2 linked regions of the Variovorax paradoxus genome follow. The protein of the gene in region 1 interacts with the protein of each later gene in a pairwise test. Links are inferred from orthologs where the notes say so. Each region holds a gene or a part of one and is shown in the gene's direction. Other genes may lie near its edges.

Region 1 (8,285 bases):
CGAGGGCCGCAACCGCGAAGTGCGGCGCCTGTTCGAATCGGTCGGGCACGCGGTCAGCCGCCTGATCCGTATCCGCTACGGTGCCATGGTGCTTCCACGCGGCCTGAAACGCGGCGCCTGGATGGAACTCGACGAGCGCGACATCAGCGCGTTGTTCCAGGCCTCCGGCGGCGGTGCGCCGCGTCCGCAGCAACAGCAGCGCGGACCGGGCGGGCAAGATGGCGCGGGTGGCGGCCGGAACGGACGCAACAAGAAGCGCCGCGGCAATCGCAACGCCGGTGGCGGCCAACCGCCGCGCGACATGCGCGAACCACGCGACGACGGCCGCGAGCCGCCCATTCCGAATCCGCTGGGCGACGGCCGTCCGCCGCGTGGCGATCGTGGAGGGCGCGGCAACCGGGGCGGCGGAGGCAATGCGGCCATGCCGCCGCAAGGGCGGCGTGGCAACAACAACAACCGTGGCAACCGCCAGGGCGAAGAGCGTCCGCCAAGCGGCGCGAACCAGCCCGATCCCATGAAGACCTCGCTGGGCTATATCGGCGCCGACAGCTTTTCGCGCCAGCGGAAAGAGCAGCGCCAAGGCCCGGGACGCCGCGGAGGGGGTGGTTCTGCAGGCGGCGGCTTCGGCGGGCAGGGCGGCCCGGGCGGAAACCGGCGTCGCGGGCGCTGAAAGCCTGCTGTCCAGCGCAGCCTTTCGCGGGGTTTTCACCAACCCCGGGGGCTGCGCCGGTTAAAATCAGAGGCTTTGTCGATGAACGACGCAACATATTCGTTGCAGTTGTGACAAAACACTTCAAAATCAAAGCTCAGGAAGCACTTCAATGGCTATCGAACGTACCCTCTCCATCATCAAGCCCGACGCCGTCGCAAAGAACGTCATCGGCAAGATCGTTTCCCGCTTCGAAGCTGCCGGCCTCAAGGTTGTCGCCGCCAAGCTGGTGCATCTCTCGCGCAACGAAGCCGAGCAGTTCTACTCGGTCCACAAAGAGCGTCCTTTCTTCAAGGATCTCGTCGAGTTCATGATCTCCGGCCCCGTGTTCGTGCAAGTGCTCGAAGGCGAGAACGCCATTGCCAAGAACCGCGACCTGATGGGCGCCACGGACCCGAAGAAGGCCGCCGCCGGCACCATCCGCGCCGACTTCGCCGACAGCATCGACGCCAACGCCGTGCACGGTTCGGACGCCCCCGAAACCGCAGCGAACGAAGTGGCATTCTTCTTCGCCGGCCTCAACGTCTACGCGCGCTGAAGCCGTATCCCGGCTGATTTCATGACCACGGCCAACTTGCTCGAATTCGATCTCGAGGGGCTGGCTGCGTTCTGCGAAAAGCTCGGCGAGAAGCGATTCCGCGCCACGCAGCTGTTCCGCTGGATCCACCAGCGTGGCGCCAGCGACTTCGCCCAAATGACCGATCTGGCCAAGTCGCTGCGCGAGAAGCTCGCCACCACCGCTCGCGTCGAGGCCCTTCCGGTTCTCACGCAGCACGAATCCAAGGACGGCACGATCAAGTGGCTGTTCGACGTCGGCGACGGCAATGCCGTCGAAGCCGTATTCATTCCCGAAGACGACCGCGGCACATTGTGCGTGTCGTCTCAAGCCGGCTGCGCGGTGGGTTGCCGCTTTTGCTCCACGGGGCACCAAGGCTTCAGCCGCAACCTGAGCACGGGCGAAATCGTCGCCCAGCTCTGGTTTGCCGAACACTTTCTGCGCAAGCACCTGAAGCGCGACGAGCGTGTCATTTCCAACGTGGTGATGATGGGCATGGGCGAGCCGCTGCAGAACTACTCGGCATTGGTCCCCGCGCTGCGCACCATGCTCGACGATAACGCCTACGGGCTGTCGCGCCGGCGCGTGACCGTATCGACCTCGGGCGTAGTGCCGATGATCGATCGCCTTGGCGCCGATTGTCCGGTGGCCATGGCCGTGTCGCTGCACGCGCCCAACGACGCGTTGCGCGACGACCTGGTGCCGCTCAATCGCAAGTACCCCATTGCCGAATTGCTCGAAGCCTGCAAGCGCTACCTTGTGCACGCGCCGCGCGACTTCATCACTTTCGAATACTGCATGCTCGATGGCGTGAACGACCAGCCCGAGCATGCACGGCAACTGGTGGAGCTTGTTCGCACCCACGGTGTCTCGTGCAAGTTCAACCTGATTCCGTTCAATCCGTTTCCGGCCTCGGGCCTCCTGCGCTCGCCGCAGCCGCGTGTGCTGGCATTTGCCAAGACGCTGAGCGAGGCCGGCCTCGTGACCACCGTGCGCAAGACGCGCGGCGACGACATCGACGCGGCGTGCGGACAGCTGGCCGGCGACGTCAAGGACCGCACCCGGGCGGCCGAGCGCATGGCTCAGCGCCGTGTGGTGTCGGAACGCCCCGTTGTTTTGCATCCGATTCGCAAGACCACCCCCCTGGAGCACTGATTCAATGAGCATGGCCTTTCCGATGACCACCGCGAGCGCGCAGCGGCTGCTGGCCGCAAGCTTTGCCGGTGTGGCCGTGGCGTTATTGCTCGGGGGCTGTGTCAACACGCGGACCACCACCACCAGCCTGGCCGACACGAGCTCCTCGGGCAAGGGCGCCGAGATCGTGACCGAGTCCGACGAAAGCAGCCGCCAGCGCCGCGCCCGTCTGCGCATGGAGCTTGCTGCAGGCTACTTCGAGCACGGCCAGAACACTGTGGCGCTGGACGAAATCAAGCAGGCACTTGTTGCCGATCCCAACTACGCGGATGCCTATAGCCTGCGAGGCCTTGTCTACATGCGTCTGGAAGATGCCGGCATGGCCGAAGACAGCTTCCGCCGCGCCATTGCCATCAACCCGCGCGACGCCAACGTGCGGCACAACTACGGCTGGCTGCTCTGCCAGCAGAACCGTTACGGCGATGCGGCCCAGCAGTTTGCCGCTGCGCTCGCGGTACCCAGCTACACCGACCGCTCCAAGACGCTCATGACGCAAGGCGTCTGCCAGCTCAAGGCCGGGCAGCGTCCGGAGGCGGAGCGCAGCCTCTTGCAGGCCTACGAAATCGATGCCGGCAACCCGGTGGTCGGCTTCAACCTGGCCTCGCTGCTGGCGCAGCGCGAAGAATGGTCGCGCGCGCAGTTCTACATTCGCCGCGTCAACAACAGCCCCTCGGCCAGTGCCGAGACGCTTTGGCTCGGCATCAAGATCGAACGACGGCTCAACAACCGCGAGGCAGTTGCGCAGTTGGGAGGGCAACTGCAACGGCGCTTTCCGCAGTCCCGGGAGGCAATAGCGTACGAGCGCGGGAATTTCAATGACTGAACGGGTTTCGGAGTTCGGCACTTCCGCGGCGCTGCCGCTCGAGGAAGGCGACATCACGCACAAGACGGCCGGCGACATGCTTCGCGAGGCGCGCGAGGCTCATGGCCTGCATATCGAAATGGTGGCCGCGGCCCTGAAGGTGCCGCCGCAGAAGCTCATGGCGCTCGAGGCGGACGATATCGATTCGCTGCCCGACCCGGTCTTTGCGCGCGCCTTGGCAAGCAGCGTCTGCCGCGCATTGCGGATCGATGCGGCCCCAGTGCTTGCAAAGCTGCCGGGTGCACAGCGCGCACCCCTGGCGGCGGCCGATCGCACGCTCAACAGCAACATCGTTTCCGGCACGCCGCGCTGGAACGGCAACCGCTCCAACGCGCTGCCGTCGCGCGCGCTGCTGATCGTCGTCGCGCTGCTGCTGGTCGGCGCAGGTGTGCTGTTCTGGCTACCGCAATCGGCCTTCGACCAGATCGGCTCTGCCGTGTCGCGATGGACCGCGCGAAGCGAGGCCGAGACAGGCTCTGCGGCCGAGGCGCCCTCGGCCGCATCGGCTCCGGGCGGGGCATCCGTCGTCGAGAACACACCGGTTTCGCCCGTGCCGCCTGCGGCGACGACTACGGCAACCGCAGCAACCGGAACGCCTGCCGCACCTGCGGCATCGGGCGCGCAGCCCGCTGCAGCCTTGCCTGCCACCAGCGCAGCGGCAACTGTTTCAGCGCCTGCCGCTGCGGGCGGCCAGCCGCTGGTCCTGGTCGCGCGCGAGGACTGCTGGGTCACGGTCACCGAAGCCGGCGGCAAGCAGTTGCTGCGCCGCATCGTGCAAGCAGGCGAAACTGTCGGGTTGTCCGGCGCGCTACCGCTGTCGGTGGTGGTTGGGCGCGCATCGGCGGTCGATGTGCAAGTGCGCGGAAAGCCCTACGATCTGAAGCCTGTCACGCGCGGTGGCGGCGTGGCGCGTTTTGAGGTGACATCTTGAACGACTGCACTCCTCAACCCATTGAATCGGCGGCGCCAAAGGCGCGCCGCTCGCGCCAGGCGCAAGTGGTCTGGGGCGCGCGCACCGTCACGGTGGGCGGCGACGCGCCCGTGCGGGTGCAGTCCATGACCAACACCGACACGGTCGACGCCATCGGCACGGCCATCCAGGTGAAGGAGCTCGCCACCGCGGGTTCGGAGATGGTGCGCATCACGGTCAACACGCCGGAGGCGGCGGCCCAGGTGCCCTACATCCGCGAGCAGCTCGACCGCATGGGCGTCGATGTGCCGCTGATCGGCGACTTTCATTACAACGGGCATCGCCTGTTGACCGACTATCCGGCGTGCGCCGAGGCGCTGAGCAAGTACCGCATCAATCCCGGCAACGTGGGCAAGGGCGACAAGCGCGACCGCCAGTTTGGCCAGATGATCGATGCGGCCATGCGGTGGAACAAGCCCGTGCGCATCGGCGTGAACTGGGGCAGCCTCGACCAGGAGTTGCTCGCCAGCCTCATGGACATCAACAGCCAGCGTGCCGACCCCTGGGACGCCAAGCAGGTGATGTACGAGGCGCTGATCACCTCGGCCATCGAATCCGCCAAGCTGGCCGAGTCGATGGGCATGGCCGGCAACCAGGTCATCCTTTCGTGCAAGGTGAGCGGCGTGCAAGACCTGATCTCGGTCTACCGCGAACTTGCCCGACGCTGCGAATACCCGCTGCACCTTGGCCTTACCGAAGCCGGCATGGGCACCAAGGGCACCGTGGCTTCGGCGACGGCGCTTTCGATCCTGTTGCAAGAGGGCATCGGCGACACGATTCGCGTGTCGCTCACGCCGCAGCCAGGCGAGTCGCGCACGCAAGAGGTGCTGATCGCCAACGAAATCCTGCAGGCGCTGGGATTGCGGGTGTTCGTGCCGAGCGTGACGGCCTGCCCGGGCTGCGGCCGCACCACGAGCACCACCTTCCAGGAACTCGCCAAGCAGATCGACGACTACCTGCGCATGCAGATGCCGGTGTGGCGCAAGAAATATCCAGGCGTCGAAACCATGAAGGTGGCCGTCATGGGCTGCATCGTCAACGGCCCCGGCGAAAGCAAGCATGCCGACATCGGCATCAGCCTGCCCGGCACCGGCGAAGCACCCGCCGCACCCGTCTTCATCGACGGCGAAAAGGCCCTGACGCTGCGCGGCGACAATATCGCCAACGAGTTCCATCAGCTCGTCGAAAACTACATCGAAAAGCGCTTTGGCGGCAAACACGCTGCCCTGGCCTGATACCTCCGCAGACTCATGGCTGAAAAACTGAATGCCGTCAAAGGCATGAACGACATATTGCCGCCCGAATCGGCGCGCTGGGAGTGGCTGGAGGCCACCGTGCGCGACCTGATGGGGCGCTTTGCATACCGCAACGTGCGCACTCCGATCCTGGAGCACACGGCGCTGTTCGTGCGCGGGATCGGAGAGGTCACCGACATTGTCGAAAAGGAGATGTACTCCTTCCAGGACCGCTCCGACAAGTACGGGGACAACGACCACCTGACATTGCGGCCCGAGAACACGGCCGGCCTGGTGCGCGCGGTCATCGAGCACAACATGCTGTACGACGGTGGCAAGCGTCTCTGGTACACGGGGCCGATGTTCCGGCGCGAGAAGCCGCAGCGCGGCCGCTTCCGCCAGTTTCACCAGATCGGTGCCGAGGCGCTCGGCTTTGCCGGTCCGGACGTCGATGCCGAATTGATCCTGCTGGCCAACGCGCTGTGGAAGGCCATCGGCCTGACCGACGTTCGCCTGGAGCTCAACAGCCTGGGCCAGCCCGCCGAGCGCGCGCTTCATCGGGCCGAGCTCATTGCCCATTTCGAGAAACATGCCGACAAGCTCGACGAGGACGGCAAGCGCCGCCTGCACAGCAATCCGCTTCGCATTCTTGACACCAAGAATCCGGCGATGAAGGAAGTGGTCGAATCGGCGCCGAAGCTGATCGACTTCCTGGGTGCTGAATCGCTAGCCCACTTCAACGGTCTCAAGGCCATCCTCGATGCGAATGGCGTGGCATACACGATCAATCCGCGGCTGGTGCGCGGCCTTGATTACTACAACCTGAGCGTGTTCGAGTTCGTGACCGATCGCCTCGGTTCGCAGGGCACGGTGTGCGCCGGTGGCCGCTATGACGACCTGATCGCGCAGATCGGCGGCAAACCGGCCCCGGCGGTGGGCTGGGCCATGGGCGTCGAGCGCGTGCTCGACCTGATGAAAGAGCAGGGCGCGGCCATTGAGGCGCCCGTGCCTGATGTCTATGCCGTGGTGCCTGATGCCGCGGCCATGCCGGTGGTGCTGCGCACGCTGCAGCAGTTGCGAGATGCCGGCGTGCGCGTGCAGATGCATGCGGCCACGGTCGACGGCATGGGAAGCTTCAAGTCTCAGTTCAAGAAAGCCGACGCCAGCGGCGCCACCTACGCGCTGATTTTCGGCGCCGATGAACTTGCGCGCGGCGAAGTGACTCTCAAGTCGTTGCGCGACGGAAGCGGTGCGCAGAGCGCCCGCAGTCTTGCCGAGGTGGCCACCTGGGCCGCCACCCTACAATCGCCGGCTCCCAACACCTGATACGCATGGCAACCCATCTCGATCTCGACGAACAGGAACAGCTCGACCAGCTCAAGCATTTCTGGAACACCTACGGCACCCTGATCACCTGGGTGGTATTGCTCGTGGCCGGGGCTTTCGTGGCCTGGAACGGCTGGCAGTATTTCCAGCGCAGCAAGGCGGCGCAAGCCGCCGCGCTCTACGACGAGGTCGAACGCAGTGCGCAGTCCGGCGACGTCGAACGCATCCAGCGCGTGCTGGGCGACATGAAAGAGCGTTTTGCCAAGACCGCCTACGCGCAGCAAGCCGGCCTTCTCGCGGCCAAGGCGCTGTACGAGAAGGGCAATGTGGATGGTTCGCGCGCGGCCCTCGGCTGGGTTGCCGAAAGTGCCGTCGATCCGGGCTACAAGGCGGTGGCCAAGCTCCGGCTGGCGGCCGAACTGCTCGACAGCAAGTCGTACGACGATGCGCTCAAGCAACTCTCGGGCGACGTGCCCAAGGAGTTCGAGCCGCTCGTAGCCGATCGCAAGGGCGACATCTACATGGCCCAAGGCAAGCGCAACGAGGCGCAGGCCGAATACCGCAAGGCCTGGACCGGTCTTGGCCCGACGTCCGACTACCGGCGCCTGGTCGAATTCAAGCTCAATGCCTCCGGCGTCGATCCGAAAAGCCTGGCACCTGTGATCACGGTCACGCCGGCAGCCCCCCAAAAATCCTGATCGCCATATGAATTCCAAGCGTTTCATGCCTGAGTCGTCTGTCCTGCGCGCGGGTTCGGCCATTGTCCTGGTCGCCATGCTGGCCGCCTGCTCTGGCACCAGCAAGCCCAAGCCGGCCGAACTGCCCGCCAACCCCGCCCTGTTCGGCGTGCGCCAAGCCTGGAGCGTGCGCATCCCGGCGGTGAGCTTTCCGCTCGCAGCCGATGTCAGCGGCGACATCGTGACCGTGGCGGGTGCCGACGGCACCGTGGTCGCCATCGATGCCCGTGCCGGCCGCGAGACCTGGCGCGGCAACGTGGGCGCCAAGCTGGCGGCCGGCGTCGGCAGCGACGGTTCGCTGGCTGCGGTTGTCACCGCCGACAACGAGCTGGTGGCCATCGAGGGCGGCAAGGTGCTCTGGAAGCAGCGCCTTTCCGCCCAGGCCTTTACCGCACCGCTGGTGGCCGGCCGGCGTGTTTTCGTGCAAACCGCCGACCGCAGCATCAGCGCCTGGGACGGCCAAAGCGGCCGTCGCCTTTGGCTGCAGCAGCGCACCGCCGAAAACCTCGTGCTGAGGAAGTCGGGCGTGCTGATTGCGGTGGGCGACACCCTGGTTTCTGGCATTGGCGGGCGCCTGGTCGGCATGAATCCCGGCAACGGCACCTCGCGCTGGGAGGCTCCAATTGCCGCACCGCGCGGCACCAACGACGTGGAGCGCCTGGTCGACCTGACTGGCAGCGTAAGCCGCGTCGGCGA
Region 2 (4,424 bases), 1.3 Mb from region 1 along the record:
TGCACCACCGGAATCTCGAACTGGCTGATCTGGTAGCCCTTGGGCAGGTCGGGGTAGAAGTAGTTCTTGCGCGCAAACACGCTGCGCGGCGCAATGTGCGAGCCGAGCGCCAGGCCCAGCTTGATGGCGCGTTCGACGGCGCCCTTGTTCATCACGGGCAGCGTGCCGGGCAGCGCCAGGTCGACCGCGCAGGCCTGCGTGTTGGGCTCGGCGCCAAAGGCGGTGGAGGCGCGGCTGAAGATCTTGCTCGCGGTCGACAGCTGGGCATGCGTCTCGAAGCCGATGATGACTTCATAGCCGCGCACCAGCGGGCCGGTCGGGCGGCCTTGTTGTTGTGCTTCGAAGGTGTTCACGGTCTCGCTCATTTCAGAAGCCCTCCGGCGTGCGCATGTGCCAGTCGGTGGCTTGTTGGAAACGATGGGCTGCGCCGAGCAGCTTCGCTTCGCCGAAGTAGTTGCCGATCAGTTGCAGGCCCACGGGCATCGGCTTGCCGATGCCCTGCTTCGAGCCTTGCATGCCGCTGTCATCGAAGCCTGCGGGCACGCTCATGCCGGGCAGGCCGGCCAGCGAGGCGGGCAGCGTGAAGATGTCGGCCAGGTAGTCGGCCACCGGGTCGTCGCCGTGTTCGCCAATTTTCCAGGCGGTGGTCGGCGCGGCGGGGCCGGCAATCACGTCGCACTGCTTGAAGGCCTGCTGGAAGTCGTCGGCGATCATGCGGCGCACCTTTTGCGCCTGCAGGTAGTAGGCGTCGTAGTAGCCGTGCGAGAGCACGTAGGTGCCGATCATGATGCGGCGCTTGACCTCGTCGCCGAAGCCTTCGGCGCGCGTGCGCTCGTACATGTCGCCCAGGTCCTTGTACTGCTTGGCGCGGTGGCCGAACTTCACGCCGTCGAAGCGGCTCAGATTGCTCGACGCCTCGGCCGCGGCCAGGATGTAGTACACGGGAATCGACAGTTCGGTGCGCGGCAGGCTCACTTCGACGCGCTTGGCGCCGAGCTTTTCGTACTGCGCCAGCGCTGCATCGACGGCGGCGCGCACGCCCGGCGCCACGCCTTCGCCGAAGAACTCCTTCGGTATGCCGATGCGCAGACCCTCGAGCGAGTCGTTCAGCGAGCGGCTGAAGTCTTCGGCGGGCTTGTCGAGCGAGGTCGAGTCGCGGTCCAGGTCGGGGCCGCAGAAGGCCGACAGCAGCAGCGCGCAGTCTTCGGCCGAGCGGGCCATGGGGCCGGCCTGGTCGAGGCTCGATGCGAACGCCACCATGCCGTAGCGCGAGGCGCGGCCGTAGGTCGGCTTGATGCCGGTAATGCCGCAGAACGAGGCCGGCTGGCGGATCGAGCCGCCGGTGTCGGTGCCGGTGGCCGCGGGGGCCAGGCGGGCCGCCACGGCCGCCGCACTGGCGCCCGACGAGCCGCCCGGAATGCGCTCACGGTTCCAGGGGTTTTGCACCGGCACGGCCTTGTCGTGGCCCACGGCGGGCACGGCCACGTTCTCGTTGGCCGATCCCATCGCAAATTCGTCGCAGCTCAGCTTGCCGAGCGTGACCGCGCCGGCTTCGGCCAGGCGGCGAACCACGGTGGCATCGAAGGGCGAGCGGTAGCCGGCGAGCATCTTCGAGCCCGCGGTGGTGGCGAAATCGGTGGTAACGAAGATGTCCTTGTGCGCAATGGGCACGCCGGCCAGTGCCGGGGCATTGCCGGTGGCGAGCTGCGCGTCGGCCGCGCGGGCCTGGACCAGCGTGACCTCCTCGTTCACGTCCACGAAGGTGCCGAGCGATTCGTGGGTCTTCATGCGGCCCAGGAAAACCTGGGAGGCCTCGACCGCCGAAACCTTGCGGTCGGCCAGGGCCTTGGCCAGCTCGACCACGCCCATTTGATGCAATTCGCCGCTCATTCGATCACCTTGGGCACGAGGAAAAGGCCGGCTTCGACGGCCGGGGCGCTCTTCTGGTTGGCTTCGCGGTTGTCGGTTTCGCTCACCACGTCTTCGCGCAAGCGCAGCGTGATGTCCTCGATGGCTGCCACCGGGTGGGCCAGCGGCTCGACGCCTGCGGTGTCGACCGAACGCATACGTTCGACTAAATCAAAAAAGCCGTTAATCTGGCTGAGCATGCGCTCGCTTTCGTCGGAAGCAAGCTGCAGCCTCGCCAGCGAGGCGATGCGTGCAATATCTGAAGCGGAAAGTGACATGGGTCGAAATGGCTGGAAAACCGGAAGTATTCGCACGCCGGAGAGGGTGCTGACACGGGATTCAGAGGGGGATTCAGGTATTATCCCGCCTTTGCCGCAACCCCCGCGAACGCGCCGGCTTTTGCGCCAAAAACGATCAATTCACCCCGTCAAACGACCAAAAAACAGAGAGCGACGACTTGCCGACGCGCAGGCGTGCTCCAGAGGATTCCGCACATGTTTGGAGCTTTCCGTCGGTACTTTTCCACCGACCTCGCGATCGACCTCGGCACCGCCAACACCCTGATCTTTGCCCGCAACAAGGGCATCGTGCTGGACGAACCCTCGGTCGTCGCCATCCGCCATGAAGGCGGCCCCCACGGCAAGAAGGTGATCCAGGCCGTCGGCCGCGAAGCCAAGGCCATGCTGGGCAAGGTGCCCGGCAACATCGAGGCAATCCGCCCGATGAAGGACGGCGTGATTGCCGACTTCGTGATCACCGAGCAGATGATCAAGCAGTTCATCAAGATGGTGCACCCGCGCACGCTGCTCACGCCGAGCCCGCGCATCATCATCTGCGTGCCCTGCGGTTCCACCCAGGTCGAGCGCCGCGCCATCAAGGACGCGGCCGAAGCCGCCGGCGCCACGTCGGTGTACCTCATCGAAGAACCCATGGCCGCAGCCATCGGCGCGGGCCTGCCGGTCAGCGAGGCTTCGGGCTCCATGGTGGTGGACATCGGCGGCGGCACCACCGAAGTGGGCGTCATCAGCCTGGGCGGCATGGTCTACAAGGGCTCCGTGCGCGTGGGCGGCGACCGCTTCGACGAAGCCATCATCAACTACATCCGCCGCAACTACGGCATGCTGATCGGCGAGCCGACGGCCGAAGTCATCAAGAAGAACATCGGCTCGGCCTTCCCCGGCTCCGAAGTCAAGGAAATGGAAGTCAAGGGCCGCAACCTTTCCGAAGGCGTGCCGCGCAGCTTCACCATCAGCAGCAACGAAGTGCTGGAAGCCCTGACCGACCCCCTCAACAACATCGTCTCGGCCGTGAAGAACGCGCTGGAGCAAACGCCGCCCGAGCTGGGCGCCGACATTGCAGAGCGCGGCATGATGCTGACCGGCGGCGGCGCACTGCTGCGCGACCTCGACCGCCTGCTGGCCGAGGAAACCGGCCTGCCGGTGCTGGTGGCCGAAGACCCGCTGACCTGCGTGGTGCGCGGCTGCGGCATTGCCCTCGAGCGCATGGATCGCTTGGGAAGCATCTTCACGAGCGAGTGAATGCACCACTGCCATCATCGGCCGGCCCTGCTTGTGCAGGCCGGCCTTTTTGCCATCTGACGTTGCACAGCCAGGCCTGAACCATGCCCTTGGGCACGCTCGATCGCACAGCCCCGCCCCTGTTCAACCAGGGGCAGTCGGCCCTGAGCAAGTTGATTTTCTTCGGTGCGCTGGCGCTCTTCCTGATGGTGGCCGATGCGCGCTTTCACCTCGTGCAGCCCATACGCGCGGCGGTCGGCGCGGTTCTGTATCCGGTGCAATGGCTGGCGCTCAAGCCGGTGCAGTTGGTGATGGGCGGCAGCCGCTACTTCGAAGACCTGCAAAAGGCCCAGCGCAACGAAGAAGAAGCCCGCAAGGCCCTCATGCTGCAGGCCGAACGTGCAAGCCAGGCCGACACGCTCGCGCAGGACAACGCGCGCCTGCGCGCATTGCTCGAACTGCGGCAGACCACGCAAGCGCCTGGCCGCGCGGCCGAGGTGCTCTACGACGCCGCCGACCCGTACACGCGCAAGATCGTCATCGACCAGGGCCTCACGCATGGCGTGGCAGCCGGTTCGCCGGTGATCGATGCCAACGGGGTGCTCGGCCAGGTGACGCAGGTGCAGCCCTTCACGAGCGAGGTCACGCTGGTCATCGACCGCGATCTTTCCATTCCGGTGCAGAACACCCGCACCGGCGTGCGCAGCGTCGCCTTCGGCGATGCATCGGCGCACGGCTCCGGACTCGAGCTGCGCTTCATGGCCGCCAATGCCGACCTGCAAGAGGGCGACCTGCTTTCCACCAGCGGCGTCGACGGCGTCTATCCGCCGGGCCTGCCGGTTGCGAAGATCGAGCGCATCGAGCGCCGCGCCGATTCGGCCTTCGCGCGCATCTACTGCGTGCCGCTTGCCCGCGTGACTGCCGCGCGCTACGTGCTGGTGCTGTCGCCCACCGGAGCGCCCGCGGCACCGCCAGCGCCGGCCGCCCCTGCGCGCGGCA

What was found. Proteins that work in one complex are often made in the same cells at the same time.
Region 2: the proteins of QHG62_RS08900 (region 1) and QHG62_RS02225 interact in binary tests that used the Escherichia coli proteins (3 or more experiments, as listed by UniProt). The link is inferred for Variovorax paradoxus from one-to-one orthologs.

Annotation. Positions count from the first base shown.
Region 1 is NZ_CP123990.1:1,810,476-1,818,760, forward strand. What follows is about bases 2,267-5,263. They hold QHG62_RS08900 (helix-turn-helix domain-containing protein), read left to right. Parts: upstream 2,267-3,274; coding sequence 3,275-4,252; downstream 4,253-5,263. Other genes in these bases: rlmN (23S rRNA (adenine(2503)-C(2))-methyltransferase RlmN), read left to right, coding at 2,267-2,420; pilW (type IV pilus biogenesis/stability protein PilW), read left to right, coding at 2,425-3,282; ispG (flavodoxin-dependent (E)-4-hydroxy-3-methylbut-2-enyl-diphosphate synthase), read left to right, coding at 4,249-5,263. Also shown: QHG62_RS08880 (pseudouridine synthase), read left to right, coding at 1-670; ndk (nucleoside-diphosphate kinase), read left to right, coding at 822-1,247; more of rlmN, read left to right, coding at 1,269-2,266; more of ispG, read left to right, coding at 5,264-5,526; hisS (histidine--tRNA ligase), read left to right, coding at 5,542-6,852; QHG62_RS08915 (YfgM family protein), read left to right, coding at 6,858-7,550; outer membrane protein assembly factor BamB, read left to right, coding at 7,558-8,285.
Region 2 is NZ_CP123990.1:474,251-478,674, forward strand. What follows is about bases 1,621-4,424. They hold QHG62_RS02225 (rod shape-determining protein), read left to right. Parts: upstream 1,621-2,402; coding sequence 2,403-3,446; downstream 3,447-4,424. Other genes in these bases: gatA (Asp-tRNA(Asn)/Glu-tRNA(Gln) amidotransferase subunit GatA), read right to left, coding at 1,621-1,890; gatC (Asp-tRNA(Asn)/Glu-tRNA(Gln) amidotransferase subunit GatC), read right to left, coding at 1,887-2,186; mreC (rod shape-determining protein MreC), read left to right, coding at 3,530-4,424. Outside these bases: Asp-tRNA(Asn)/Glu-tRNA(Gln) amidotransferase subunit GatB, read right to left, coding at 1-365; more of gatA, read right to left, coding at 367-1,620. UniProt on the Escherichia coli protein: Forms membrane-associated dynamic filaments that are essential for cell shape determination. Acts by regulating cell wall synthesis and cell elongation, and thus cell shape.